DNA from 3 places in the Ruegeria sp. D6 genome. Region 3 is predicted to be linked to each of the others. Evidence: riboswitches for the same ligand, from Rfam matches in the RefSeq annotation. Region 3 holds a riboswitch; each other region holds the start of a gene.
The links. A riboswitch is a leader RNA that binds a small molecule or an ion and turns the genes downstream of it on or off. The one in region 3 is predicted to bind cobalamin.
Positions count from the first base shown of each region.

Region 1: linked by a shared signal. The riboswitch ahead of ACR0A1_RS16240 (hypothetical protein) and the one ahead of ACR0A1_RS11075 (energy-coupling factor ABC transporter permease) in region 3 are both predicted to bind cobalamin.
Region 2: linked by a shared signal. The riboswitch ahead of ACR0A1_RS07695 (DUF1636 family protein) and the one ahead of ACR0A1_RS11075 (energy-coupling factor ABC transporter permease) in region 3 are both predicted to bind cobalamin.

Region 1 covers NZ_JBQFPH010000005.1:46,314-56,315, forward strand. The annotation lists gene ACR0A1_RS16205 (GNAT family N-acetyltransferase) at 1-111, opposite strand, end outside; gene ACR0A1_RS16210 (SRPBCC family protein) at 126-593, opposite strand; gene nudC (NAD(+) diphosphatase) at 633-1,616, opposite strand; gene ACR0A1_RS16220 (bifunctional 2',3'-cyclic-nucleotide 2'-phosphodiesterase/3'-nucleotidase) at 1,813-3,675, shown strand; RNA gene ffs (signal recognition particle sRNA small type) at 3,714-3,812, shown strand; gene rsgA (ribosome small subunit-dependent GTPase A) at 3,972-5,000, shown strand; gene ACR0A1_RS16235 (alpha/beta hydrolase family protein) at 5,037-5,894, opposite strand; cobalamin riboswitch at 6,016-6,236, shown strand; gene ACR0A1_RS16240 (hypothetical protein) at 6,328-6,735, shown strand; gene ACR0A1_RS16245 (phosphatase domain-containing protein) at 6,740-7,240, opposite strand; gene ACR0A1_RS16250 (DNA polymerase III subunit gamma/tau) at 7,413-9,173, shown strand; gene ACR0A1_RS16255 (YbaB/EbfC family nucleoid-associated protein) at 9,409-9,753, shown strand; gene recR (recombination mediator RecR) at 9,818-10,002, shown strand, end outside.
Region 2 covers NZ_JBQFPH010000002.1:45,361-55,362, forward strand. The annotation lists gene ACR0A1_RS07685 (glycosyltransferase family 2 protein) at 1-197, opposite strand, end outside; gene ACR0A1_RS07690 (NAD(P)-dependent oxidoreductase) at 312-1,298, opposite strand; cobalamin riboswitch at 1,404-1,610, shown strand; gene ACR0A1_RS07695 (DUF1636 family protein) at 1,696-2,076, shown strand; gene cobW (cobalamin biosynthesis protein CobW) at 2,073-3,128, shown strand; gene cobN (cobaltochelatase subunit CobN) at 3,134-6,427, shown strand; gene cobG (precorrin-3B synthase) at 6,424-7,551, shown strand; gene ACR0A1_RS07715 (precorrin-8X methylmutase) at 7,551-8,180, shown strand; gene ACR0A1_RS07720 (precorrin-2 C(20)-methyltransferase) at 8,177-8,905, shown strand; gene cobJ (precorrin-3B C(17)-methyltransferase) at 8,902-9,660, shown strand; gene ACR0A1_RS07730 (cobalt-precorrin-6A reductase) at 9,657-10,002, opposite strand, start outside.
Region 3 covers NZ_JBQFPH010000002.1:716,535-726,536, reverse strand. The annotation lists gene ACR0A1_RS11095 (penicillin acylase family protein) at 1-310, shown strand, start outside; gene ACR0A1_RS11090 (heavy metal translocating P-type ATPase) at 503-2,845, opposite strand; gene ACR0A1_RS11085 (hypothetical protein) at 3,031-3,303, shown strand; gene ACR0A1_RS11080 (L,D-transpeptidase) at 3,345-4,007, opposite strand; cobalamin riboswitch at 4,223-4,435, shown strand; gene ACR0A1_RS11075 (energy-coupling factor ABC transporter permease) at 4,512-5,195, shown strand; gene ACR0A1_RS11070 (transglutaminase-like cysteine peptidase) at 5,301-5,924, opposite strand; gene ACR0A1_RS11065 (AMP-binding protein) at 6,429-7,850, opposite strand; gene ACR0A1_RS11060 (hypothetical protein) at 7,843-8,688, opposite strand; gene ACR0A1_RS11055 (hypothetical protein) at 8,685-10,002, opposite strand, start outside.

The DNA of each region.
Region 1 (10,002 bases), on a different contig from region 3:
GGCGGGCTTGGTCCGCTTTCCAGCCGCTACAAGCGCTGTTAGCACACCGGACAAGCCATCCGCATCGGCTTCGACAGCGTCGCGTATGATCGGTCTCGTTAAAGTGCTCATCTACTTCTCGGTTGTCAGACACCATGGAGGTGTCGTTCCTCCATATCGCGCGCGAATTCGCTGAGACGGGTCTGGAACTGCCGCCTGAATCGGGATTGCCCTAACTTCAGGGATTGAAGCAATAGGCGGGCGGGCAGCGTTTTCGCACCCAGCGATGTTTCAACGCGCAGCCGTGTCCGACGTTGGGAAAGCGCCAAAAGCTCGATCACCGTGTCGCCGTTCATTCCCTTGCTGCTGGACTGGAACCGCATCAAGGACGGGCGGTCGCATTCAGTCATCTCGATAATGATATGACGTGGCTTGCCACGTATCTTGAATTCGGTCTCCCAGCTTATTCCGGCCTGCGGCACAACCGACCCCGTGACCCGACGCACATCGACCCCGCGCCGCAAGGCTTTGCGTTCGAAGCGTTCAAAATCCGAGACCATGGTGAAGACCGTCTCGATTGGGACATCGATATCTTCCTGCGCTGAAAACTGCATGTTTGCTTTTCTCTGCCCTAGATTGGGTTCAGTTTCTCGTCAGTCCAACGTGTCTGCAAGCCAGTGTTGCAACAAAAAGTGCGCAATCGCACCTTTTCGGGCAGGCAACAGCTTAGGGTGATCCCCAGCGAAGGCCTGCATCATCTCTGTCCGGGTGACCCAGATCGCATCCTCGATCTCGACCGGATCGATCTGGATATCGCGCGATAACGCCTCGCCTGCGCATCCAAACATCAGGGATGCGGGAAAGGGCCAGGGTTGGCTTGCGAGATAGCTCACCGCACCCACGGGCACGCCCGCCTCTTCCATCACTTCGCGCCGCACAGCGGCTTCCAGCGTTTCACCGGGCTCAACAAAACCAGCCAAAAGCGAATACATGCCTTCAGGCCAGCCCGGAGAGCGCCCCATCAGCACCGAATTGCCATGGGTAATCAACATGATGACCACAGGATCGGTGCGCGGGAAATGCTGGCCGTCGCAGGCCGGGCAACTGCGCTGCCATCCACCCTGAGACATCTCGCTGCGGGCACCACATCGGGCACAGAATTGATGCGTTTCGTGCCAGCCGATCACCGCCTTGGCGGTTGCCGCAATCTCTGCGTCTCGTGGGTTGAGGCGTGTCATGATGCGGCGCAGCTCGGCAAAGACACACCCCTCGGGCAGATCAGGGTGCTGCTGTTCGCTGCGGTCGACAAAATCTCCGACACCGGATAAATCCAGCCCTTCAGCCGCCCAGCCCGAGATGTCCATGGCAAAAAGCGACGATCCATCCTCGGATTTTCCAAGGAAAATCGGTTGCTCGATCACACCGCCCGGGCCCTGTTCGAGAATCTTGTGCGTCATCGGAAGCCGGACGAGCCGGTCCAGTGCCTCACCCTCAACCAACAGTTTGCCGCGCCACAGCAACACACATGTTGCCAAAGGGTCACGATAAACCTGTGCCAGTTTGTCCGCGTCGCCGCGCAGCAAACCCGCCCGATCCAGTGCCGAGCCGCCAAATGTCACCTGTTCTGCGCGTTTCATGCCTGCCGTTCCTGACTGCCGCGCAAAGGGCTGCCACGTCTTACCTGATCGTGCAACGGGTATCGACCAAACATTTTTCGACCCTGCCGCGGAATGACCGCAGCATCGCCCCGGAAATTGCATTAAATCGACCCCATGGTGAAAACGTTGGCACACTGACAGCTAGAAGTTGAAGATATTGAAATCAAAGCATTTAATGCGACAACCAAGAGATGCAGATGATGGCGCACGGATTCGAATCCTTGCTACATCCGATCTACACATGCACCTAACGTCATATGATTACTATTCGGATCGCCCCGAACCCGCGATTGGTTTGACCCGTACCGCCAACCTGATTCACGAGGCGCGTAGACAGGCTGAACGCGATGACGCCCTTGTGCTGTTGTTTGACAATGGTGATAGCCTGCAGGGAACGCCATTTGGCAACTGGGCAGCTGAAAACGTGCCAGACGCCCATCCCCTGCCACGCGCGTTCAACACGTTGAACTATGACGCGATCGGATTGGGCAATCACGATTTCGGGTTTGGGCTGGAACTCGTCAATCGCATCGCTCGCCAAACCGCCTGCCCAATGATTTGCAGCAATATGCAAACCACTCAGACCGAACAAGGTTGGGATGCACACACGATTCTGCATCGGGTTGTCAGACTAAATGGACAGGACACCGCAATCCGCATCGGGGTTCTTTCTGTTTTGCCCACTCAAACCGCACAGTGGGAAGCACATCTGCTAACGGACCGGGTCGTGGTAACAGACATTCTGGCCGCTGCGTGGCGCGCTGCTGAAGATCTCAGCGTGCAAGGTTGCGACCTGATTGTCGCCCTTGCGCATACCGGACTGGGATCGGCAATGGCCGAGCCGGATATGGAAAACGCGATCATCCCGCTGGCCGAGATGCCGCTGATTGATGCCGTCGTCGCAGGCCACACCCATCTGACACTGCCCGGAAAGGCGCATGATGGTTATCCATTCGTCGACAGTACGCGGGGGTTTGTGCATGGAACGCCGGTTGTCATGCAGGGTTGGGCCGGGTCTCATCTTGGGATCATTGATCTGACACTGCAAAAAGATACCACCGGCGATTGGCGCATTACAGGCAGCCATGTCGAAGCGCGGGCAATCGCTCAATCGGGCACAGAAATACCCGAATGCCAAAGGATCACAGAGCTGTTTGCGACCGGCCACGCTGCGACGCGCAAAAGGGTGACCAGGCCAGTGGGCACAATCCCACACACGCTGCACAGCTACTTCACATATTGCGTACCGGATCGCGGTCTGGCCTTGGTTGCGGCGGCTCAGGCCGCTGCCCTACGCCCGCATTTGGTCGATACCGACTGGGCAGATTTGCATATCATATCGTCAGCCGCCCCGGCAAAGTTCGGCGGGCGCGCAGGAAGCAAGTACTACACGGATATCCCCTCAGGCGAGATTTCAGTTCGACATATCGCCGATCTCAGTGTCTTTCCTAATGAATTGCGCGCGGTGCTGGCCTCAGGTTCTCAGATTCGGGACTGGCTTGAGATGTCAGCCGGGCTGTTCCATCAACTTGGCTCAGACGCCCCGATCGATCTTGCCGATCCTCAGCGCACGGGCTTCAACTTCGATGTCCTGCATGGCGTCACCTACCAGATCGATCTTTCGCAACCGGCGCGGTTCGATACGCTCGGTCGAGTGATTGATCCGGCATTTTCCCGCATACGCAACCTGGAATTCGATGGGCAGCCGATTGCGCCTGACCAGAGTTTCCTTGTCGCCACCAATAACTACCGCGCCAATGGCGGTGGTCATTTTCCAATTGCGCGACAAGCCCGTATGATTGACCTGCCTCAGATCAGCATACAGGATATTCTATGCAAATACGTCGCGGGCACATTGCCCGCCGACCCACTCGCGCATGCACCGCGCCCCTTTTCTTTTGTACCAAACCAAAGGCAGGGCGCGATCCTGACAACGGGGCCGCGCGCGCTACACCATGTTGCAGAACTTGCTGAGTATCATCCACGCATTCTGCCCGACGATGCGGATGGTTTCATGCGTATTCATCTGACCTTCTGACGGGTTGCCATTTTCAGGGGATGCACCTATATCGGCTTTGAGAGGTTGGCGCGGGCGAGCGCCTCGCCAACCTGGTCAGGTCCGGAAGGAAGCAGCCACAACGAGCCCCGCTTGGGTCGATGTCCAACCTCTCACTTAGAACCTATCAGCCGCAGGAGGGCGTTTATGATTGTAACAAAAACCCTTCGGGCAGACCGGTTCTGATCCTTTCCGATCAACTGATTGCCTGAACACGTCGCCGGCGGATGCGCGATTGCCATTCGACGGGATTGCTGTTTCTGATCACAGGCAGACCAATGTTACTTTCCTTTTCGGACCTCGGATGGTCCTCTCATTTCGCGGCTCAGCATACGGCTGATCCGTCACTTCTTCCGTATCGCATCTCGGCCGTACACCGGGATCGACTGATCGGGCTGAGCCCTGAAGGTGAATCGCCTTTGTTATCTCTGGATCAATCAACCGGCGCATATGCCGTTGGGGATTGGGTTCTGGCGGATGAAAACAAACGCATACGCCGCGTGCTGGACCGGCGCAGCCTGCTGCAGCGCCGGGCCGCAGGTACAGGGGCAGCGGCGCAGCTGATCGCTGCAAATGTTGATGTGCTGTTCATCGTCAGTTCCTGCAACGCCGATTTCAATCTGCCACGATTGGAGCGGTATCTTGCGCTGGCGCATCAGGCAGGCTGCTATCCGGTGGTCGTTCTGACCAAGTCGGACATGTGCGATGATCCGAGCCTTTATGTAGATCAGGCCCAATCGCTCGCCCCGTTTCTGACGATACTTGCGGTCAACGCGCTGGATCACGGCGATCTCGAACAAGTTCTGTCGTGGTGTCCGAAAGGACAAACCAGCACCTTGCTTGGATCATCCGGCGTTGGGAAAACGACGCTCGCCAACGGGATGACGGGGCAGGATCAGGCCACCGCAGGTATCCGTGAAGATGATGCGCGCGGCAGGCACACAACAACTGCACGCGCCTTGCATCGCATGCGCAATGGCGGCTGGCTGATCGATACGCCCGGCATGCGCGCGTTGCGTCTGCTGGATGCGCAGGAGGGGTTGGATGAGGTATTTTCGGACATCTCAGACCTCAGCCTGGATTGCCGCTTCTCGGATTGTCAGCACGAGACCGAGCCCGAATGTGCGGTGCAGGCGGCAATCGACGCTGGTACGCTTGATCCCGCGCGGCTGGACCGCTGGCGCAAGCTGCGGCGCGAAGACCAACACAATTCCGCTTCGGTGGCGCAGGCCCGCGCCCGCGACAAGGCGTTCGGCAAGATGGTGCGCAGCGTGATGCACGAGAAAAAATCCCGTAAAGGGCTATAACGAAGCTGGGCACCGACCTACCGGTGCCCAGCGCTATCAGGCGATCAGTCTAGGCCAGACTGCCGCATTCCGTCTTGCGAATGCACCGATATGGCCGATCTTGGACACTCCGAATTCGCTTGGTGCAAGCAGATGGCGCCCGGCTTTGGGTCCATAGAGATCGGCAAGACGCCAGACAGCATCCGGCGGCACCATTTCATCATCTGCGAAGGTAAACAGATCGACACGTTTGCCCAAGTCTTTCCAGCGGGCGGCGGGCAGTGTCGTGCCGATCTCTGGCACATAGCTTTTGGGGGCGGTGCACCATTTGCGCCATTGCCAATAGACTTGGGCAGGCAGGTCCGATCCAAACCCGACCAACCGCCCGGGCAGGTAGCCAAGCGCCTTGACCACCAGCGGCGCGTGACCATACCAGAACAACGCCGCCAAAGCGCGATAAGGCCAAGGGTGATCCGCCAGCGTTACCAGACCCGAACAGACACAGATCATCCTGTCGATCTGATCGATATCGGGTTGGATCGGGCCAAACATTCCGCCCAAGGAATGACCGATGCTCCATAGCTTGGCCTGCGGAAACCGTCGGCGCATCTCGGCCCGGGCGGATGGAATGTCGATCAACGCCCAATCGGCCATGGTGACATTTGACCGCTTTTGCGAACCCACCAAAGAGTGACCAAAATCCCGGTAATCGTAAGTCAGGCAGGCCATGCCCTGTTCTTCGGCGAGCCATCGGGCGAAGTACTGATAGTAATCCCTCGGCACCCCAGTCGCACCGTTTATGACGACCACCTTTTCGGGGTCGGCAACCGGACGGTAAAGCCGCGCCGACAACATTGCCGGGCCGGACGGGATTTGAAAATCCTCGGTCACAACCGCCTGCTGCGTGTCCAACATGGTGCCCTCCAATACCGACTGAACTGATCAGTTCACCCGAAGCGCCTCAAGTCAAGGTTGACGTGACTGGACCATACGTCACTTGCCTGACGCAATCTTCTTGACTCGGGCACGGCGCAGCCGCTAGCCATGTCGCGATGGTTCTCGCGCCCAATCGGGCCGGGATGAAAAGGGAACACGGTGCGGTTCTGCCCGGATAAATCCGGAAAGAACCTAGTCCGAGACTGCCCCCGCAACTGTAAGCGGAGAGCAATGCCGAGATACCACTGGCCTTGAAGGCTGGGAAGGTCGGCAAAGCGATGACCCGCAAGTCAGGAGACCTGCCATCGGATGTAGAACCGAAACTCGGGCGGGGTGTCCGGGACGGGTTTGATCGTGCTCCGCAACGACCAACCTGTGCCACGCCCGCGCCTTGCGCGCGGAGGGCGCATTGATGATCTGGAAGACCAAAACACACGAATTCGCGGCGACCGTGTGCCAACGTACTGGCGCACCCTGCCCCGCATTGGCACAGATGGCGCGGGCTCTGACGCAGACCATGTCCGCCACAAAACCGGTCACGAAAACTGAGTTTGAGATTGAAGGCACCATAGATCTGTCGCACTGCCCGGAAGGATGCACCGCCCGCTTTCGCGCCCAATGCGACCAGATACGTGTATTCTGCGGAACCGATCCTGAAATCGATACCGGCCGGCTGGATGACTACGCAGACATGATGTTCGGAACCGAGTACCGCAGCCTACCCGCAGACCTGCTAAGGAATCCGCCTTGCGCCATGCTTGAGGCTTCGCTTCTGGTGCAGCACAACGGTGGCGAAATCTCGCCACATGTTGGTGTCTAAGCCGTCAAACGGCTTGAACACGGGCCGGTTCAACGGCCCAAAGCATCTGGGCATTTGTCTCGACTGCGCAAGGACGCACCGTACGCAATCGCTTCAATGCCGCCTCAGGCCGTTCACCGCATTCAACCATCAGACGCAGAACCACCATCCCGGATCGGCCACAGCCACCACGGCAATGCACTAGCACACGGCCACCACCTGACAACGCCTGACGTGCGGTCGCACCAACGCGGGGCCAGCGGTCCAAAATCTCTTTGGGTGGCGTGCCAAAATCTTCGATCGGCAAATGCACCCATCTGCTGGCACGCCCCTGAATATCAGCGCCAAAATTCCGCGCACCATCCTGAATCATCTCGACCTCAGTCGTCATCGAGATCACAAGTCCCGGCTTCCAGTCTGCTATAAGATCGAGGTCTTCGGTATAAGTGCCTCCGCGCCCGGGCATCGATGACAAGGCCAAGGTGCCTCCGCCAACCTGCAACGCATAAACCACCAGTTGCGACATAATCTCCCCCCAAACAAACTTCACCCAACAACATACTGGTCCAGTAAATAGAATAGAGTGGATTTTAGCCGCATACCCACGCATTCCAAAATGAAAATCGTCCCGGCCGGCTGTGGACGCGGGCGGCGGGGGCCTCTACGCTGCGGCGTAACGCGAATCCGACAGAGCAGACATGACCGAGACGCCCAGCCCCGCCTACAAGGTTCTTGCCCGCAAATACCGCCCCGAAACCTTTGCCGATCTAGTCGGTCAGGACGCCATGGTGCGCACTCTGAAAAACGCCTTCGAGGCGGACCGGATCGCGCAGGCCTTCATCATGACCGGCATCCGCGGTACCGGCAAGACGACGACCGCTCGGATCATAGCCAAGGGTATGAACTGCATCGGTCCCGATGGCAGCGGCGGCCCTACCACCGAACCCTGCGGTCAATGTGAACACTGCGTAGCCATCATGGAGGGCCGCCATGTCGATGTGATGGAGATGGACGCCGCCAGCCGCACCGGTGTCAATGACATCCGCGAGATCATCGACAGCGTCCGCTATCGCGCTGCGTCCGCGCGCTACAAGATCTATATCATCGACGAGGTTCACATGCTGTCGACCAGCGCTTTCAACGCGCTGCTCAAGACGCTGGAAGAACCCCCCGAACACGTGAAGTTCATCTTTGCCACCACCGAGATTCGCAAGGTCCCGGTGACCGTCTTGTCCCGTTGCCAGCGCTTTGATCTGCGCCGGATCGAGCCGGAGGATATGATCGGACTGCTTCGCAAAATTGCAGGTGCCGAAGGGGCACAGATTGCCGAGGATGCGTTATCGTTGATCACCCGGGCCGCCGAGGGATCGGCGCGCGATGCGACCTCACTGCTGGATCAGGCGATCTCGCACGGGGCCGGTGAAACCAGCGCGGATCAGGTGCGCGCGATGCTGGGGCTGGCCGATCGGGGCCGGGTGCTGGATCTGATGGATATGATCCTGCGCGGCGATGCTGCAGGCGCGTTGACCGAGCTGAGCGGGCAATATGCCGAAGGGGCTGATCCGCTCGCCGTCTTACGCGATCTGGCTGAAATCACGCATTGGGTTTCGGTGGTCAAGATCACCCCGGATGCCGCCGAAGATCCCACCGTTTCCCCCGACGAACGCGCCCGAGGTCAACAAATGGCCGAGGCTCTGCCCATGCGAGTCCTTACACGCATGTGGCAAATGCTGCTGAAAGCGCTCGAGGAAGTTTCCGCCGCACCCAACGCAATGATGGCTGCGGAAATGGCCGTGATCCGCCTGACCCATGTGGCCGACTTGCCTAGCCCGGAGGAGCTGATCAAGCGTCTGCAAGATACGCCTCCGCCGCCCAATGGTGGCCCCGGCAAGGGAATCGGTGCGCCGGGACATGCTCCTGCCGCGCCACAGGCTGTGGCCCGATCGGCCTATGCCGCATCGGGAATCGGCGGCAACGCAGGCGGGCCAACGGCCGCGCTGGCCCAGGATGTGCAGGCAGCGCTGGCACGCTATCCAACATTTGAACATGTGGTCGAACTGATCCGAGCCAACCGGGATGTGAAGTTGTTGGTCGAGGTCGAAAACGGCGTGCGTCTGGTATCCTACCAACCGGGCAGGATCGAGTTCGCCCCAACCGACAACGCCCCGACCGACCTGTCACAACGATTGGGCGCGTCGCTGCAGCGTTGGACGGGCAACCGGTGGGCCGTTTCTATTGTCGCTGAGGGCAACGCACCGACCATTGCCGAGGTACGGGACGCTGCAGACTTGGCACTGAAGGCCGAGGCTGAACAGCATCCTCTGGTGCAAGCAGTGCTGACTCATTTCCCGAAAGCGCGGATCAAGAGCATCGAAACCGCAGAACAACGCGCCGCTCAAGTCGAAACCGAAGCCCTGCCCGAGGTCGAAGACGAATGGGACCCGTTTGAAGAGGACTGACTTTCGAGCATAAGCGCACCTCAACCAAATGCTCCCGCACCCGCCACGGGCCATCGGCTGACGCCGATACCCCTGAGCGGCTTTGGGCCCGGGAGCGCGCCTTGCGCGCTGCCGGGGCCAACGGGAGGAAAGGGCTTGCCAAAGACCTTGACGACGGGCGGGAGTATCCTGACCTCTTGTGCCGCGCGGTTACGCTTCGTATCTAGGCCACAAATCGAGTGACAGGAGATTACCGATGCTAAAAGGTTTAGGCGGCCTGGGTGACATGGCCAAGATGATGAAATCCGCGCAGGATCTGCAGACCAAGATGACTGACATGCAGGAAGAGCTGAATACCATTATGGTTGTCGGCGAATCCGGTGCCGGGCTGGTCAAGGCCACCGCGACCGCCAAGGGCGAATTGAAAGGTCTGGATATCGAGCCGTCGATCTTTAACGGTGACGATAAGGAAGTAGTCGAAGACCTCATCCTCGCCGCGATCAAGGACGCCCAAACCAAGGCGCAGGAACGTTCGCAGGCAGAAATGGCCAAGCTGACCGAAAGCATGGGCCTGCCCGCAGACATCAAGCTGCCGTTCTGATACACCCTCCTGACGGATCTATGGCCGGGGCGTGTTTCTCTGGCCCAATTGCGAGGGTCTCACGGTGAGTTCGAACAGTGACATCGACAATCTGATCGACCTGATGGCCAAGCTGCCCGGTCTCGGCCCCCGCTCGGCCCGCCGCGCAGTCCTGCACCTGATCCGTAAACGCGCCCTGCTGCTAACGCCGCTTTCTGACGCCATGCAGCAGGTGGCCGTCACCGCCCGTGAATGTCTGAACTGCGGCAA
Region 2 (10,002 bases), 670 kb from region 3:
CCCAGCCTGTTTCGTTCGTGGTGAGCCCAGCCAAGCACTTGCAACCGTTCGCCCATGGCATCGGTACCATCAGCGCAATCATTGGTATAAATCAGAATGTCATCAAAACCGATTGCGTGGTTGTAGGCCACCCAATCGATCATGAAAGGCCCTTCGTTTTTCATCGTTGTTACGATGAGAAAGGTCTCATTCGTCATAAGTTGTTCTCTTGCCTGTGCCGGTGTCGGACTCCTGTCGACCTATTTAGAATAGCACCAGAATTTTGTCCAACCAGGTCGCCAGACAGCCGCAATGCTTGCCGATTAATCGATCTACCGATTCTGCGGGATCACCTCATAACCCGGTTCTTCTGGCTCGTCGTCCAGCATCTCGGTTGGGAACCCTGGCGCTTGGATCTCCAGTCCGGTCGCGTCCTCTAGCCGCCTGATGATGTTCGGGGACAGTTCACGCTCACCATATCGCGCGATGCCATCTTCGAAAATCTTGATCATCAATGGGTTTATCTCAAGGGGAACTCCGGCACGGTCGGCGACCTCCTGAAACAGACCGATATCTTTTTTCACCAGGTCCATGGTGAAGGAAATATCGCGCGAGCCGTTCAGGATGACCTGACTTTCGGTCTCGTGCACGAAGGATGTGCCTGACGATATCTTGATCGCCTCATAGGTGGTTCCAAGGTCCATGCCGGCGGCCTTGGCTGTCACCAATGCCTCGGCGCAGGTGATCAGGTTGGCGGTAGCCAGATAATTGGTCAACACCTTCAGAACAGAGGCCGAGCCCAGATCGCCCGTGTGCAAAATGCGCCGCCCCATGGTGGTCAGGAATGGCAGGATACGTTCAAAAGTCTCACGATCACAGCCTGCGAAGATCGAGATATTACCCGTCGCTGCCCGGTGACATCCGCCCGAAACCGGGCAATCCACCGCTGCGCCGCCTCGTTCGATGACCATTGCGCCAAGGCGTTTGACTTCGGCTTCGTCGGTGGTCGACATTTCCATCCAGATTTTGCCAGGGCCGACCTCTGGCAACATTTCCTGCATCACCGCATCCGAGGCCGCAGGAGAAGGCAAACAGGTTATAACAGCATCGCAATCGCGCATCAGTTGCGCCGGGCTTTTGGCGGCTTTGGCACCCTTGGCGACGAATTCGGTCACCAGATCCGGGTTCAGGTCATGAACCGTCAGATCGATACCGTTTCGTAGCAGCGATCCAGATAGCTTGCCCCCTACATTCCCCAGCCCGATAAACCCTACTTTCATGCGCGGTATCCTCCTGTTCGCATCTTGCTGCCATGCCAGCACGTCGTTGCAGAAGTATCATGCCGCCCAGCGACCCCGACAGGTCGCTTTTTATCCGCTTTTTCACGGATCGGCGCGACTCGCTTGACAAGCAACCCTGCCCTGCCGCATGTCCCTTTCGTTGGTGTCTGCGAGAGCAGATGAAAAGGGAATGCGTCAGCGGTTTTTGCCGTCAAACGCAGCCGCCCCCGCGACCGTGACCGGAGAGGGTGCCCAAAGCCACTGGCAGTATGGCCGGGAAGGCGGGACATCCGACAGAGGCCTCCTCTGACATCCGCAAGCCGGGAGACCTGCCAACGCCCGAAGATGAAACCGGACGGGGTGTTCCGGTGTGGGGCTGTGATCGGCCCGCATGAAACCCCGTCCCCCACGAAGAGGATTTGGGGGGATGAGAGACATGACCGAGACCGCACCGGTCGAACTGCTGGTTTGCACTACCTGCCGTCGCGGGCTGCCTGTCGAGGATGACGCCCAGCGCCCCGGCACGTTGCTTCACAAGGCGCTTGAAAAGGCGAGCCTGCCCGAAGGCATTACCTTGAAAGCTGTGGAATGCCTGTCGAATTGCGATGAAGGCTGCTCGATCGTGCTACGCGGAGGACCGGATCGCTGGACTTTCGTGTATGAGCATCTGAACGAGATCGACCATGTTGAAACCATCGTCGAAGGCGCAGCCAAATACCTCGCCACCGAGGACGGTTTGGTCAAATGGCGTGAACGTCCTGAACATTTCCGCAAAAACTGTGCGGCCCGCATTCCCCCGATTGGAGCCCTGAAATGAGCAATCTTGAGAAACTCCCCGTCACTGTGATCACCGGCTTTTTGGGCTCGGGCAAAACCACTTTGGTGCGACACCTGATGCAGAACCCGCAGGGCAAGCGTCTGGCGGTGGTCGTCAACGAATTCGGCGATGTCGGCGTCGATGGCGATATCCTGAAGTCCTGCGCCATTCCTGATTGCCCCGCAGAAAACATCATGGAACTGGCCAATGGTTGCATCTGCTGCACCGTGGCCGATGATTTCATCCCGACCATTGAAGCCCTGATGGCACTAGAGCCGCGCCCCGATCACATCCTGATCGAAACCTCCGGTCTTGCCCTGCCAAAACCCCTGCTGAAGGCGTTCGACTGGCCCGATATCCGCTCGAAAATCACCGTCGATGGCGTGATTGCTCTGGCCGATGCCGAGGCTGTGGCCGCTGGTCGGTTTGCTCCGAATGTCGAGGCGGTGGATGCGCAACGCATGGCAGATGACTCGATTGATCATGAAACTCCCTTGTCCGAGGTGTTCGAGGATCAGATTTCCTGCGCCGACATCATTCTGCTGACCAAGCCCGATCTGGCTGGCCCGGAAGGCGTTGCGAAAGCGAAAGAGATCATCGCCGCCGAAGCGCCCCGCCCCCTGCCCGTAGTCGAAGTGGCTGAGGGTGCCGTGGACGTCCGCGTCGTGCTGGGTCTAGAAGCCGCGGCCGAGGATGACATGGACGCGCGTCCCAGCCATCACGACGGCCATCACGATCACGAGCATGACGATTTCGAAAGCATCATCGTTGAACTGCCCGAGCAAACCGATCCGATTGATCTGGTCGCCAAGATTGAACGATTGGCCAACGAGTTGAATATCCTGCGCGTCAAAGGCTATGCCGCCGTTCAGGGCAAGCCCATGCGCCTACTGGTTCAGGCCGTCGGTGCGCGCGTACGTCACCAATATGACCGCCCGTGGGAGCCCGGCGAAGACCGTCGCTCGCGCCTTGTGGTCATTGCCGAGCATGACGATATCAAAGAGGCCGAGATCCGGGATATCCTCGTGGGTGTAACCGAGGCTGCCGAGTAAGACCTATGCACGTCGTCTTCCGCGAAAGCCATGGGCTCGAAGAAACCGAGACCCCGACCGATCTGGGCCAGAGCCCGGCGGATTTGGTGGTGCTGTCCTTTTCCGACAGTGACCTTGGCGCTTTCGCGGCGGGATGGCATCGTGGTGGTGGGCCTGAAGGACGCATGCCAACGATGCGGCTGGCCAATCTGACGGCGCTGAAGCATCCCCTCTCAGTCGACACCTATGTCGAGCAGACACTGGAGGGCGCAAAGGGCATCCTGATCCGTCTGATCGGTGGAGTGCCCTATTGGGCCTACGGCTTGCAGCAGGTTCTGGCGCTGGCGCAGGCCAAAGGGATTGCACTGGCCGTACTGCCCGCAGACGGTCGCGAGGATACGCGGCTGGATGATTACTCTACCCTGCCTGTCTCGACCCTGCGGCGGCTGGCGCATCTGTGCGACACCGGCGGTGAGGTCGCGGCGCAGGCCGCTCTGGCGCAGATGGCACTGGCTGCGGGGTTGTATGCAGGTCCGGTCATGGGCGCCAAGACCATCCCCGAATGCGGTGCCTGGTGCCCAGATCACGGCGTGATCCCTGCAGAAAACGCTCTGCCCGGTGATGCGAAACGTATCATCGTAACCTTCTATCGTGCTTATCTGACCTCGGCGGACACAGCCCCAATCGCAGCGCTGATCCGCAGCTTGCGCGCGCGAGGTTTTGAGGCCGTCGGCCTGTTTGCCTCGTCGCTCAAAGCACCAAATGCCGCCGATTGGCTGAGCGAGACTATTGTGGCGCTGAAGCCTTCGGCGATCGTCAACGCCACCTCATTCTCAGGCAAGGGCGCATCAGGCACCTCACCTCTCGATGTGGCAGAGGTGCCGGTCTTTCAGGTGGCGCTGGCCACCTCACGCCGCAAAGCGTGGGCCGAAGCGGAACGTGGCCTTTCACCAGCTGATCTTGCCATGCATGTGGTCCTTCCGGAAGTGGACGGGCGGATCAACGCGGGCATCGTATCCTTCAAAGAGCCGGGCAAACGCGACCCGCATCTCGAATATTCTCGCTTCGCTCATCGGGCTGAACCCGAACGGATCGAAGCCATCATCAACCGCATCTCCGGCTGGCTGAACCTTCACGACAAACCCAGAGCGGAGCAGGTTCCGGCGCTGGTACTATCGACCTATCCCGGCAAAGACTGGCAGATGGCACATGCAGTGGGTCTGGATGCGCTGGCCTCGGCCGAGGCAATGTTGCTCGACCTGCAAGGCGACGGGTATGACACCGCGCCTGCCGAGCCAATTGCTGAAACTCTTCTTGATGCCCGGATTTCATGGCCGCTAGAGGATTATCAGGCGGCGCTGGCGGCGCTACCGGAAACACTCCGCGCCGATCTCAATAAGGTTTGGGGCACTCCCGAAGACGACCCTGCTTTCACAAACGGCGCATTCCACTTCACTGCGCTGCGTCGCGGAAAGGCTCTGATCGCGCTGCAGCCCGAGCGCGGCACACCCGAACTGCGCGATGACGACTATCACGATCTGTCGCGCACACCGCGCCACGCCTACGTCGCCTTTTACTTGTGGCTGCGCAAAGGATTGGGCGCGGATGCGCTGATCCATATCGGCGCGCATGGCACGCTGGAATGGTTGCCGGGAAAATCAGTCGCCTTGTGCAACGAATGTTGGCCCGAGGCGTTAATCGGCGATCTGCCGGTGATCTACCCCTTCATAGTCAACGACCCCGGCGAGGCCGCGCAGGCCAAGCGTCGGATCGGGGCGGTTACGTTGGGCCATATCCCACCCCCGATGAAGGAAAGCGGCACACCAGATCGCATGGTGCGGCTGGAAGCGCTGTTGGACGAGTTCTCGAACGCGGACGGGCTAGACCCCAAACGCCGCGATCGCCTGCAGGAAGATATCCGGGACGAGGCGCAGGCGATCGGGCTGGAAAGCGATCTTGGCCTCGATCAGGCCACCTGTACCGCCGAGGCGATCACGCGCATTGACCGATTTGTCTGCGACATCAAGGAAAGCCAATTCGGTGATGGGCTGCATATCTTTGGGCGCGTCCCCGATGAGACGGGCAATTTCGACGCTGCCCCCTCAGCCCAAGCTGAACGCTCTGCCCTGATTGACGCTTTAGCGGGCAAACGAATCGAGGCCGGGCCGTCCGGATCCCCCTATCGCGGGCGTACGGATGTTTTGCCGACCGGGCGGAATCTATATACGACCGACCCACGCTCGGTTCCCACGCGCGCGGCCTACACACAAGGCGTCAAGCTCGCCGAAGAGCTGGTTCGGCGGCATCTGCAGGAAGAAGGCGACTACCCCAAGGGCTTGATCGTCGATCTATGGGGTTCGGCCACTATGCGCACAGCGGGCGAGGAATTCGCCATGGCGCTACACCTGCTGGGGGTGAAGCCGGTTTGGGATAAAGGGTCTGAGCGGGTCTCGGGCATCGAAGTGTTGCCGATCACCGATCTCAGCCGCCCGCGTCTGGACGTAACATTACGCGTCTCGGGTCTTTTCCGGGACGTGTTCCCGACGCTTTCGGCGCTGTACGGTCAGGCTGTCCGCGCATTGACCAAACGAGATGAAGCACCCGACTGGAATCCTTACGCCGGTCAGGAGCCTGCGGCGCGGGTCTATGGGCCAGCCCCCGGCAGCTATGGTCTGAACATGACTCATCTGTCCGAAACCTATTCGGATGAGGCACGCGTGCAAGCGGGTGAGGCTTGGCTTGATGCCAGTTCCTTCGCTTTGGAAGGCGAGCATATAGCGCAAGATAAGGACGGCATCTCTCAGCGCGTCGCCAATGCCGACAGCTTTGTGCACCTACAGGACCTGACCGAAACCGATCTGCTGCTGGCCAACGACTATGCCACGCACGAGGCCGGATTTGCTGCCGCCAAGAAAATCACCGGCGGTACTGCGCAGCTTTATCATCTGGACAATACCAACCCGGACAACCCGCGCGCCCGCACCCTGCCCGAGGAAATCAGCCGCGTCGTTCATGCCCGCGCCGCCAACCCGGGCTGGATTGCCGGAATGCAGCGGCACGGGTTTCGGGGAGCCGCTGAAATCGCGGCGACGCTGGATCATATGGCATCTTTCGCGCATCTGTCCGGCACAGTCGCACCGCATCTGTTCGATCTGTACCACGACGCCACGCTGGGCAATGAAGAGGTCGACGCCTTCCTGCAACAGGCAAACCCGCAAGCACATCAGGCCATGCAGGATCGGTTCCGTGCGCTGCTGGAGGCCGGGCTTTGGCATACCCGCCGGAACTCGATCCGCGCCGACCTGGGGGGGTTGGGATGAGTGCGCCCATCGTGCAAGGCTGGTGCCCCGGCGCCCATCGCCCGATGATGTCCGGTGATGGGCTGGTCGTGCGTGTGCGCCCTCGGCTGGCGCGCTTGGATGCCCAACAGGCTATAGGGCTGTGCGAATTGGCGGAACGGTTCGGCAATGGCACGATCGACCTTACCAACCGCGCCAACCTTCAGCTGCGTGGAGTAAAGGAAACCGACCATCGACCCTTGTTGGCCGCGCTTTCCTCGCTGAACCTGCTGGACGCCGAGCCCGGAATCGAAATTCGCCGCAACATTCTGGTCTCGCCACTCTATGAAGCCGGTGATCTGACCGCTCGGCTGACACAGGAATTGATCCAGCGTCTGGCAGAGCTTCCGGATTTACCTGCCAAGTTCGGCTTTGCCATCGACACAGGTCCCGCGCGTTTATTGGCCGATGACTCGGCGGATATCCGGCTTGAACTCGGTTCAGGCTGCCTGATCCTGCGCGCGGACGGGGCCGAGACCGGGCGAGCGGTGAGCGAAGCCCAAGCAATCGACCAAGTGATCGCGTTGGCGAAGTGGTTTGCGCAAACCCACACAACCGAGACCCGCCGCATGGCACGGACCGTTGCCACATATGGTTTGCCCAGCGAGTGGCAAGGCAGCGCGCCCGGCCCCATTGGCGTGCCTCTTCAACCGGGAGCCTGCGTGCAGGGGACACTCTATGGCGCTGCCTTTGGGCAGCTACCGGCGCGGCAACTCCATTTGATGATCGAAAACAGCAACGCCACTGCCCTGCGGGTCACACCATGGCGGCTGTTCCTGTTGGAAGGCGGGGCGGCGATACCCGCCCTTGACTTTGTCACAGATGGCACCGACCCGCTGAGAACAACCGACGCCTGCCCCGGCGCGCCATACTGCCCGCAGGCACAGGTCGAAACCCGCGGTGTGGCGCGCGCCCTGGCCGCGCGCGTTGCAGGCAGCCTGCATGTATCGGGCTGCGCCAAGGGATGCGCCCGAATGGGTCCGGCCGATGTCACTTTGGTTGGCAATTCCGGACGATTTGACCTTGTCAAACAAGGCCGTGCGGGGGATGAGCCCTGCCAACGCGGCCTGACCGAAGAAACACTCATGACCATGGACTTCACCTGATGCCCTATGAATACGAAACCGACGGCGCGGCGATCTACAAGCAGAGCTTTGCCACCATCCGATCCGAGGCTGATCTGGCCCGGTTCGATGCCGATGAAGAACAGGTCGCCGTTCGGATGATCCACGCCGCAGGGATGGTCGGGCTGGAAGAGTTCGTCCATTTCTCGGACGGTTTTGTCTCGGCAGCGCGTTCCGCGCTGGAAAATGGCGCGCCGATCCTGTGTGATGCCCGCATGGTCAGCGAAGGCGTCACCCGCTTTCGCCTGCCCGCCGACAACGAAGTGATCTGCACCCTGCATGACGAGCGTGTTCGACCTCTGGCTGCCGAAATGAGCAACACGCGCTCTGCCGCCGCGCTAGAGCTGTGGCGTCCGCATCTGGAAGGAGCACTGGTCGCGATCGGTAACGCCCCTACCGCGCTTTTCCACCTGCTGAACATGTTGGAAGATCCCGACTGCCCACGCCCCGCTGCCATTATCGGCTGCCCGGTGGGCTTCGTCGGAGCGGTCGAGTCCAAGGATGCCTTGTGGGAAGCGCAGCCCGTACCCTCCTGCATCGTCAAAGGCCGTTTGGGAGGCAGTGCGATCACAGTTGCTGCCATCAATGCTATCGCGAGCCGCACGGAATGAGCGGGGGTAAAATATACGGCGTGGGCCTCGGCCCCGGCGATCCGGACCTGATGAGTGTCCGTGCGGACCGCCTGCTGCGCAATGCCCGCCATGTGGCGTTTTTTCGCAAACCTGGCCGCACAGGTCAGGCCCGCAAGATCGTCAATGGAATGATCCCCGGCGACGCCATTGAGTTTCCAATGGAGTACCCGGTAACCACCGAAATCCCGGTGACGGATCCAAGGTATAATGAACTCCTTTCGGTGTTTTACGAAGACTGTGCCGCACATCTGAAGTCGCTTACCGAAAATGGTGAGGATGTAGTGGTTCTGTGCGAAGGCGATCCGTTCTTCTATGGATCATTTATGCACCTTTACAATCGACTACGAGACATATCTGAAGTCGAAGTCGTACCTGCCATAACCGGCATGTCCGGCGCCTGGACCGCAACCGGTGACCCGATAACTTGGGGCGACGATGTCCTCACGGTTCTTGTTGGAACCTTGCCCGAGGATACGCTGACTGAACGCATGACCCAGACCGACGCGCTGGTTGTCATGAAGATCGGGCGGAACTTCGACAAGGTAAAGCGCGCGCTGAGACAGGCCGGGCTTTATGATCGCGCGTGGATCGTCGAATACGCTCAGATGCCGAACCAACGGGTCTGCAGACTGTCTGATAATTGCGAAGGAATCACGCCCTATTTCTCAATCATTCTGGTTCATGGACAGGGACGCCGACCATGAGCGGTTGGGTCAAGATCGCTGGCCTTGGGCCTGGAAACGAAGCACTGATCACCCCCGAAGTCACTGCCGCGCTTGCAGAAGCGACGGACGTGGTTGGCTACATCCCTTATGTTGCTCGGGTGGCGGAGCGTGAGGGGTTGACCCTGCACGCCAGCGATAACCGGGTCGAGATCGACCGCTCTCAGCACGCTTTGCAAATGGCGGCCGACGGTAAGCGCGTCGTTGTGGTTTCATCTGGCGATCCCGGCGTGTTTGCGATGGCCGCAGCGGTGTTTGAAGCGCTTGAAAACGGGCCGAATGACTGGCGCGACATACAGATCGAAGTGTTGCCAGGGATCACTGCGATGCTGGCGGCTTCGGCCCGCGCTGGGGCACCGTTAGGGCATGATTTCTGCGCCATCAACCTGAGCGACAACCTGAAGCCATGGCCACTGATCGAAAAGCGCCTCCGACTTGCCGCGCAGGGCGATTTCGCCATGGCGTTCTATAACCCTCGCTCGAAGTCTCGACCGGAAGGGTTTGAAAAAACGCTGGAAATCCTGCGGGAGGAATGTGAGCCGGAACGACTGATCCTGTTCGCACGCGCCGTATCCCGCGAGGATGAGGCTTTGCGGATTTCAACTCTGGAAGAAGCCACGGCAGATATGGCGGACATGCAGACCGTCGTCATCGTCGGCTCGTCCCTGACCCGCATAGTCGAGCGCAACAGCGCCCCGATCGTCTACACCCCGAGATTCACGCTGGCCAAGGATTAAGTATGCGCCAGCCAGTCCAAGACCTGCGTGACATTTGCCAACTCGGTCCGCTTCGGCAGGGTCGGACGGTCTATCATCAGAACCGGCAAGCCCAGCGCCCTGGCGGCATCCAGTTTGGCCCGCGCGCCGGTGCCACCCGCATTCTTGGATACAATCAATTGCGTATGGTGACGTTCCATCAAGGCCCGGTCCTCTTCAACAGAAAACGGGCCCCGCGAAACGATCACATCGCTTTTCGGAAGCGGCAATGCGTCCGGATCGTCTACAAGCCGCAAAAGATAGTGATGCTGAGGTTGGGCTGCGAAGTCATGAAGATGCATGCGGCCAACTGCCAGGAAGACG
Region 3 (10,002 bases):
GCGGGAACCGAAGTCCGGAGGACCTTATTCATTGCTCTCGTCTCAATTCGGGATGTCTGACGAAAAACCGTTTGCAACAAATATCGGCACGAATTTTCAGGCCGTCATGTCTGTTTCAGAAGACAAAGGCTTCTTTTTTCTGACACCATCCGGGCAGTCGGGACACCCGCTTTCGCGGTTCTACAAGAACTTGTTTTCTTCATGGATGCGCGGTGATTACAGGATGATGACAATGGATCTGGCAGTAGCAGAGGGTGGGGCAGTGGGGCGATCCAAACTAACCCCCCTCATTCAGGATGAAGTTGACTGATTAAAGTGCGGCGCCGGGAAACCAGATCAGTGTCAATGTCCCTCATCTTCAGGATGAAATGCCACACAAAGCCCAGGACTGATTGATATATCGGGCACCACGCCACAGTGATAGATTGCGAAAATCGGCTGTGGGTTGCTGATTTCAATGGGCATCCCACAGCACACGCGATCTTAGGTTCCGCGCGCCTGATTACTGCCCATGCGCCAATTCAGCATTTTCACCTGGCGTTCCAACGGTTTCTGTTCCTGTTGAGTGTATGTTACCCTCCGAGGCTTTCAGAAGCCGCAAGGCGTTAGCCACGACCAGCAAGGACACTCCGACATCTGCGGCGATTGCACCCCACATTGATGCCAATCCAAAACCGGTAAGGGTCACAAACAGTGCTTTGGTCGCAAGTGAGAAGCCGATGTTCTGACGGATGATCGACATGGTTCGACGTGAATGATCGATCAGCCAGGGTACTTTGCCGATGTCATCAGTCATCAGAGCAATGTCTGCAGTCTCAATAGCAGCATCAGATCCAACTGCACCCATCGCAACTGCATAATGTGCCCGAGCCATCGCAGGCGCGTCGTTGACGCCATCGCCGATCATCGCAACCATCTCGTGCTGTTCTGCCAGTTCCTCAATCGCAGCGACTTTGTCCTCCGGCAGAAGTTGGGCCCGGACTTCGTCGATGCCGACTTCGGCTGCTACCGCTCTCGCTGTTTGTTCGTTGTCACCAGTCAGCATGATGATTGACTCCACGTCCTGCGCATGAAGCCGGGCAACGATGCTTCGGGCTTCGGGTCGAATGCGGTCCCGCAGCTCAAGCAAACCGGTTAACCCGTTCTCATCCCCGACAACAACAAGTGTGCTTCCCGCGTTTTCGATTTGGTTGCGCAACTCGGCAGGGATGGACGCGCCAAAGCCTTTCTCTACAGCGAAGCGGTCGGAGCCAAGCCAGATATCTCCACGCTCGGTACGGCCTTCCAGACCACGACCGGGAACGGTTCGGATGTCTTCAGCCGCCGATATCAAAATGTCGGTCTGTTCTGCCCGGGTCAAAATGGCGCGGGCCAGCGGGTGTGAAGACCGAACCTCGAGGCTTGCAGCGTTCGCCAACAGCTCCTGCTCGGATGCGGCGCCCAGCGGATAGACATTGGCCACTTCAGGCTCGCCCATGGTGATCGTGCCTGTCTTGTCCATGGCCAGTGCGGTGGTACGCCCGGGGGCCTCGATATATGCGCCGCCCTTAATCAGAACCCCAGCCCGGGCCGAAGCGGTCAAAGCCGCAACGATTGAAACCGGTGTGGAAATGACGAGCGCACAGGGGCAGGCGATAACCAGCAGAACAAGTGCATTGTAAAACCAGAAGCCCCACGATGCGCCAAATACAAGCGGTGGGATCAGGGCGATGGCCACTGCGACGACCATAACGATGGGCGTATAAATCCGCGCAAATTTTGTAACCCACTGCTCAACCGGCGCACGGCGAGCATGAGCATCACCGACCATCCGGATGATCTTGGCAAGCACGGTGTCTGACGCTGTTTTCGTCGCACGTATTTTGAGGGTGCCTTCACCATTGATTGTGCCGGCATAGACCTCATCACCCAGCTCTTTGGGAATCAGCGCGCTTTCACCTGTGATTGGAGCCTGGTCAACGGCACCGGCCCCTTCGATGACTTCCCCGTCAAGTGGAATGCGATCCCCACCGCGAACGATGAAGCTGTCACCGACAAAGACATCCGCCGCCGGGACCGTTGCCTCAGAACCGTCAGCACGAACCAGCCGAACCGTCGGGGGGGCCAGATCAAGCAGCGCGGATACCGCGTTCCGAGCACGTCCGACACTCCAGCTTTCCAGATAAAGAGAGAGCGAGAAGAAAAATGCTACAGTTGCGGCTTCAAAAAACTCACCCAGAGCGATGGCACCAGCGACGGCAACAACCATCAAAAGGTTCATATCCGGCGAAAGTCGACGCGCCGAAGACCAGGCCTTAGGGGCCACCAGCCAGACGCCAAACAAGATCGCGACCGCGAACAAAGCTGCCTCGGGCAAAGGCATCGGAACCTCACCATGTCCCGAAAACAGCCCGAGCGCACCGCCCATGCCTGTTTCGAAAATGTGCCAGCCAAAACCCGCTGCCCAAAACCCTCCGCTGAGGGTGGTGAACTGCCGCTGACGCGCGATATGCGCCGCCTGGTCCTGAGCGGCATTTCCGTCATCCCATGGTTTGGCGGTCATACCAGTACTGGCAACCAGCAGCATGACATCTTCGTCAGATATCTTGGCAGCACTTTCAAGAAGCGTCATTCGACCGTTGATGACATCAAATGCGAGATGCTCTTCACCACCAACTTTCGGGCCGATAACCCGGTTCAGGATCGCAACCTCTTCGGCGCAATCAAGGCCAGAGACCTGAAAGCTTCTGCCACCTTCAGGAATTGGACCGGCGGGGGCGATGTCGCCACACCCGCCGCTACCGCATGCGTGGTGACCATGTTTGTTTCCGTGGCCATGGTCGTGGCTATGGGTATCGGATGACATGATTGGACCTCAAGAATCTCTATGGTCCTTTGTAAATAGTTCCTACAGTAACTAGAGCTTCAATACCTTTTATTTTTTTTCATCCGGGTTCTTTGCCTGCGATATTGTTAGTTCATTTCGTCTTGCGGGCCGGCCGTGTGGATGCAATCTAATTGCAGATGACGCAAAAAATTTGGAACAGATCAATGCAGAAACGGATCGCAATTACCATCACGTTAGTCTCGATTACGGCTGGTTGCTCAGCCCAGTTCACTGGGGCCAAAAGCAAAGCACTTGAACCAGGCAACGTGCCAGATTCGGTCGTAGCGCTGGCAGGGCCGGCGCAGGATTTGACCACAGCGCGCCTCCTGCCCGAAGACAATTGCTTTTGGTATGAGCACAGCGGACCCGTCGAGACGACATTGGTACCATTGCGCGCGACGAATGGCGCTCCGATCTGCATTGCGCGCGACGCCTGATCGAAATGAGGGCAGCGACGTCCATGTACGCTGCCCAATATTCATGAGCGGGCTGTGACGCTATCTTCGGCAGAGTATAGGAAAGCGGTCGAGCCGGTTTTCACGTTTGGGTAGAGGTCATTGATATGAGCCATGATCATTCGCACACATCCAGAACTTGCGCGACCGCCGATGCTTCTTGGCTCAGGCGTGCCGTGAATTCTGAGATATGTGTCTCGGTCTCCAACGTATAGATAAAGGGCACGAGAGCCGAGAGCATTATTCGGCCCGGGCTCCATGCCATTCCGGAATTCCGCGTATTCGGGGTTGCGCTCGATCATTGAAGCGGTTGGTGTCCAGTGTGGCCATTCGACCTTTCGGCGGATAACATAGGTGCCGGGCTCGTAAAGATTCCCACGCGCGATCGCTACGCCATAGCGCATTGCGGTCCCGCCTTCTTCGATATGATAGAGATAGCGCGCGACGGCATCCACATGGATGTCACCTGGAACCAAACCATCATTTGCCGCGACGCGTCTTGGTAAAAAACGGTCATGAACACCCCACGGATTTGAGGTCATTGGATCGTAACCAATTGGCGTGACCTGACTGTCCCAATAGGTCTTCTGCGATGCGGTTGGCCAGGTTTTGGCGATCAATGGACTGGCCGCAGACGCCGAGAACAGCGCTGTGGTGGATTGAATGAAATGGCGCCTTGTAAGCATAGGTCTCGTCCTGGTTCACAAGTTTAACGTATTTGGATCGCACTATCGCGAATTAATCCGAATCTTAAAGCCTCTAGCAGCTAGAGCTTCAAGAGGTTTCAGGTAACGCTTGGTTTACCCTGTCGATCAAGTGACCGGTTGCGTGAATCCTGCTTCGGTCGAGTTTACATTGGAATAGGTCGCAAAGACAATTGACACAGGCGAAGCCGCCATTGTAGCGGTGAATTGTTTTCGGTTCCTGATGGCTGAAGCCAAAAGGATTAAAAGGGAATACGGTTCGGTGTTTTCAATGGCGCCAATTCCGTAACTGCCCCCGCAACTGTGAGCGGAGAGCGATGCCAAGACACCACTGGTTCGTAATGGAACCGGGAAGGTTGGCGGAGCGAGCACCCGCGAGTCAGGAGACCTGCCGTAAAGCGCCGGGCTATGCCCAGACTGAACCTGTCGGCCTTACGGTCGATTCAACCTGACAAGCCGCCGGGTGAGGCGGTAGGGAGAAAGAACATGCATATCGAACCGGGCATCGTGAATGGTGCCAAAATCGCGCTTTCCTATGTTACCGCCGCAGGTGCGGCTATTTACGCAGCGAAAGAAACGTTTTCCACATTGCGTGCGAATGGACCTGCATCTTTTGTTATGCGCTCGGTGCTCGCCACCGTTGGGGTTTTCCTTTTCTTCGAAGTCCTGCCGCATTTCCCGGTTGGTGTCTCTGAAGTCCACTTCATCCTGGGGTCGACGCTGTTTCTGCTTCTCGGTGCTGCACCCGCGGCTTTTGGATTGGCAGCTGGTCTCCTGATTCAGGGTGTGTTTTTTGCCCCGTTCGATCTTCCGCAGTACTTCATCAACCTGACCACTCTGCTGGTGCCGCTATTTGCGCTACAAGCACTGGCCAGCCGCATCATCGCACCCGGCACAGCATATGTTGACCTCAAATATGGCCAAGCTCTTGCCCTAAGTGCGACGTATCAGGGAGGAGTAGTCGCATGGGTTGGGTTCTGGGCCTTCTACGGCCAGGGTTTCGGCGCAGAAACCATGGCGTCGGTTCTGTCCTTTGGCGGTGCTTATATGCTGGTAATTGTCATTGAGCCGATTGCTGATCTGGCAGTGCTTGCGGCAGCCAAGGCGATGCGCGGTTTGAACACTACAGGTCTGGTGACTCCGCGTTTGTACAACGCTGCGAAAGCTTGACCAAAGTTTGAAGCGGTGTCCTAAACTTGGGTTGCTGCGAAACAACCAGTAGCCGCAGGACCAAAATTTTATTGTGGCGCGTCTCTAGGGCGCGCCACATTGTTTTTAGCCGCTAGAAACCTGTACCCAACGATCAGGGTGATTTGGGTCCTGTATTCGTAGGAAAAGATACCTCGTTTCCTTCCACGATTTGATCCTGTTGGTGACATTGTCCAGAATCAAATCGCCTTCACTCGAGCGATAAACTAAAACTGCATGGCCACTGCGATTGGTGTCTAAGACAGTCGCAATAAGTAGCTTCGTAGGATCCAAGCCGTTCTGCATTAGTTCAAACTTCTTTTGCAAAGCGAAATCTTCGCAATCCCCTGACCCCTGCATTGGTAGTGTCCAGTATTCCTTTGTCCCGTATTGGTTTTGATCCGAAACGGCGCGGATCCTCCGATTGACGCGCAAGTTAATCGCTTTAACGATCTGTTTCTCCCGCGCTTCTGGCAGACCAGAAGTACGAGTATTCGCGCACGCCCACGAATAATCTTTGCAGAGTGATTTGGCACCCGATGGCGCCTGAACCTCTCTATCTAGTTTGATCCAGGGAAGCTCAGAAGCTTGCAATGAAGCGGCGGAGACAAGGTAGCTGCATATGATACAGGCCAACGATAGATAAACTGGTAACCTTTCCGAGATTTTTTTCTGAGCGGAAGTAGGTTTTGTCATATCTGCTTTCCCCATACTCGTTTCTCCTGGGTATCTGAAGCTACCGAGCCAAGAGAACTCTATTTCAATCTTTTATGTTCATCGACGCATTACAACAGCTTATTCAATTTAAAATGCAGAGCAGCAAAGTTCGCGAGCGCGCAGTTTTTAGTCGTGATTGTGTGCGTGAGCTTAATTGAGATTCTTGCAGCGGCATAGAAGAAAGCCGGCTAGTAGTTCTGGGTTAGAAACGCTTGAGGTTTGGGACGGATTTGGATGACGCGTCAAGCTGAACATCTTTGTGCAATGACATGGGTATCAACCGTTCGCCGGGGCGCACCCTAACAGTGTATCTGCGATTATATGTTTCATGCGGCCAGATGTAACTGGCAATTGCAGATTTCCCCTGACCAAGGTGTGCAGGTTTTGATTGGAAATTCTAAAACAATGACTTCGTCGCTACACTCAGTCCTCTGTTAACGCGCACAGCGACGGGAGCGATGAGTTGGGCAGGCTCAGTGGCCTACGAGCCATATTGCGTCAGGTTTCTATTATGCGTGTAAGTTTCGTACGATCGACTTTGGAGGCATGACGCTTGTCCATAGGAATGTGCTTAATCGAAATCACATTTGGAACGTCAAAACCAAGCGCAGATTTAGTCCAATCGTCGATGTGATCCGCGGAACCTTGGACGCAAAGTGTGGGGCCTGCTTTGGTATTGACGAGCGCGCATCGATCTACACCTGGCCATCGCTGTGCGGCGACTTCGATAGCAAAGGGGAAGAGCGTACCTGAAAAGACTTCAATTTCGGACCCGACGCGCCCCCATAACCATAAACGCCCGTCATCATCCAGCGCGCCAGCGTCACCGGTCCGGTGCCAAATGACGTCACCTTCCTTGATTTTGTTGTTCTTTGAGTGGGTCGGGGTCAAATACCCGTCATTCACATGTGCGCCGGCGACCTGAATTTCATTGTCGCGGATGCGGAGCGTGATTTCGGGCACCGGGTATCCCACAAGAAGACCCCTTCCAACAGCCATGTCGCGGTGATCCTTCACCGAGATATCCGCGGCGTCGAGATGGGCAATCGGTTCAGCCTCGGTCGACCCATAAACGCACACAACCGACAGGCTGTGCCGGGTTCTCAACGCCTCGACAAGATTCGGAAACACCGGGCCGCCGCCGGTGAACACCGTGTGCAATGGCCCGGTATCCTCGGATTGAACCAGTTTTTCACATAGCGATGGTGGGATGAGGGCCCGGGTGATCTGTTGCGTTTGAAGCCAGCTTTCCAACTGCACCGGCGACAATTGGTCCAGCTTGCTGAACCTCCAGTTGGGCAGAACACTTGTGCGCCCGGCCGCCAGATTGATCAGGGTGAACACCGGAAAGGCCACCAGATCGCGCTCGGCCTTGCGGCTGTCGAGGAGGGGTGCGATGGCATCGTGCTGCGCCATCAGAAACGCGTGCGAGCGCGGAATGGCCTTGGGCTGGCCGGTTGTACCAGAAGTAAAGGAAATAAGGGCGATATCGTCCGGTTGTACCTTTTGCGCCACCGGGTTGCTGCGGCTTTTACCAGGCGTCAGCAGGGGCAATGCCCAGAGATCCGGAACCAGAAACTTCAGCAAAGAATACGCACCCGCTGCACAGAACGCTTTTGGCTTCGTTGTTCGGGCGGCGTGGCGCAGACCGGCCAGCCCCAAGGCTGGCTCTGGTAAGACAACGGTTGCGCCAAGGGTCCAAAGCGCAGCCAGACTTGCATATAGGTCCGCGTTGACTGGCATGGCCAAAAGCACACGATCACCTGACTGGATACCCTTGTCCTGCCACCGACCTGCCAAGTGCTGAACGCGCGTGTGCAGGGTTTGAAAGGTGATCTCGCGGCCCTTGCTGTCCACTATGGCTGTCCGGTCAGGAACCCGTTTAACCGCCGCGGCGAATTGGGACAGTAGGTCAGTCATTCAGTTTCCGTCCAAGCAAAGTATAGCGCCGGAATATTGTCGCGCCTTCCGCTGCACTGCGCTCGGCGGAGGTGTTGTCATCATGGATCAGCGCATGAATGGCGGTTTCGTACCCCATCTTGAGCGCCGCCTTGTGAAACCGGTGAGCCAGATGCCGTCCGGCGCCCGGTTCGAGACTTGCATAGGTCTTGAGGATTGCGGATGCCGGATTGGGGCCTTCGGCATAATTGGGAATGCCAAACAGAAACCCGGCCAATGTCCCGTCATGGCGGCGCGCAAAAAGGATCAGGTCGGGCTTCATCATCGGCACAACTGGCATATACATGGCCAGAAAATCTGCCTCGGCAATCGGCTTGTAGAACGCGTTGTTTGAGAACGCACGGGTTGAAAGTTTAAAGACCTGACGAAACAGGGCCTCGGGGTCTGTTCCATCCCATTCTTCCACGACAAAACCATTGGTTTCTGGCGGTGCTGATCCAGCGGCGGTCCGCAACGGCACCCGGGCCGAAAAATACCGGCTGATCTCTGTAAATCCTGCCGACTGGAAAACCCCCGGCTCATGAAGTTTGTTGGTAGGCTCCATCAGGAACGGAGCGGACCCGTCGCTATCCGAGACGAACCGGTAACTGTGCCAGGTATCGCCTGACATCGGCCCGATGATGCGATCCAGGCCTGCGTCTTGCACCCTCTCGATCCCTTTGCGCAGGATTTCGGCACCGGCTTCGGACGTTTTGCAGGAAAAATCGCCGAAGGTCGCAGCGGGAACGCCGTCCCAGTTCGGACCGTTCAAATAAACGGTCAGCTTTGCATCCGCTGTTTTGATTGTCTCTTTGGTCATGAAACGACTCCGGTAAAGTACCCTGCACCAAGCGATCCAGCAACGATCCAAACGTAGTAAATCAAGGGCAGGGTGAGGGCCAACAGTGTCAACCTGAGCACTCGGTCTTTTTCGAACCAATGTGGTCGGAGCAGCGGCACTGCGACTGTACAAAATAGCGACAACAGGGCCAGAATCGTCAGTGGTTCGGCCCAGTTCGACTGTTCAGAATTCATGGAAACAGCCCAAGCCCGAATGAAATAAAGGACAGCCGCAGCAAGCGGCATCAAAATAGGAATAGGACGCAGCGCCACAGCAGTGAGCCCCATAGCCAACCCCATCGCACTGAGCCCAAAAAAGGAAACTGCATCCCATCCCGTTGCATTTCCCACCGCAAGCCAACCAAATCCCAAAAGCCCCAAGGCGGCTATGATATCCAGATCGGGGTACTTACTGTCACTAGGAGAAGCGGTACGCGCCCAGCCATGTGCGGCAAGAACCATGATCGGCAGTACTGTGTTCTGCAGCTTTGCGGCGGCCAGCAGCAAAAAAACCGCGACAACATAGACACGGGTCGCATGTTTGGTCAGGCCCAGTTTGGTTCCCACTACGCCGAAACTGGCAAGGGCGGCAAAGAACATGGCGGCCAACAGCGCGAGCTCTGCCAAAGAGCTGAAATAGTGGCCGTTTAGGAAAATCAACAAGCCAAGCGGCAGGAACAGGTTGTCAAACCCGCGCCAGCTTTGTGCCTCGACTAATGTACCAAAAGCCGCAACCATAAGGCACAACATCATGATGTTAGATGGCGGGAGTTTCGATAAGAACAAAAAGCAGATGATCGCAACCAATAGTGTTACGACAAAAAACACCACTGATCCTTCTAAGCTCTTGTCGCCATCTTCTACCACGTAGCGTTTGGTTCCATACGTGGTCCCGGCAAGCGCAGCGGCTGCATCCGCGAGTGTCAGAACGGCGATTGGCAGTATGTAGAACAGCGTGTTTTCCCCGGCTAGCAGAAAGCAAAGCCCAACTGACAGGGCGAGCAGAAAGTCGCCGTAGGACGTACGATCCACACCATGCAAAGTTGCACCCAGACCCGACGAAAAACGAGGCAGGCGCAGCACCAGCATCACCAGGATTGTGGCCGCAATCAGCATGTAAACCGGCCAGCGATCGGGAAACAACCAGGGCAGCAACAACGCAAAGAGGCCGGTGCTGACATGCATAAGCTTGCGCTGCACTTCGGGTTTCAGGCCCGCTGTATTAGCCAGATTGCGTATAATCATCATTACGCCGACCAGAGCCAGCACCGACCCCGCCGCCAGCAGAATCTGC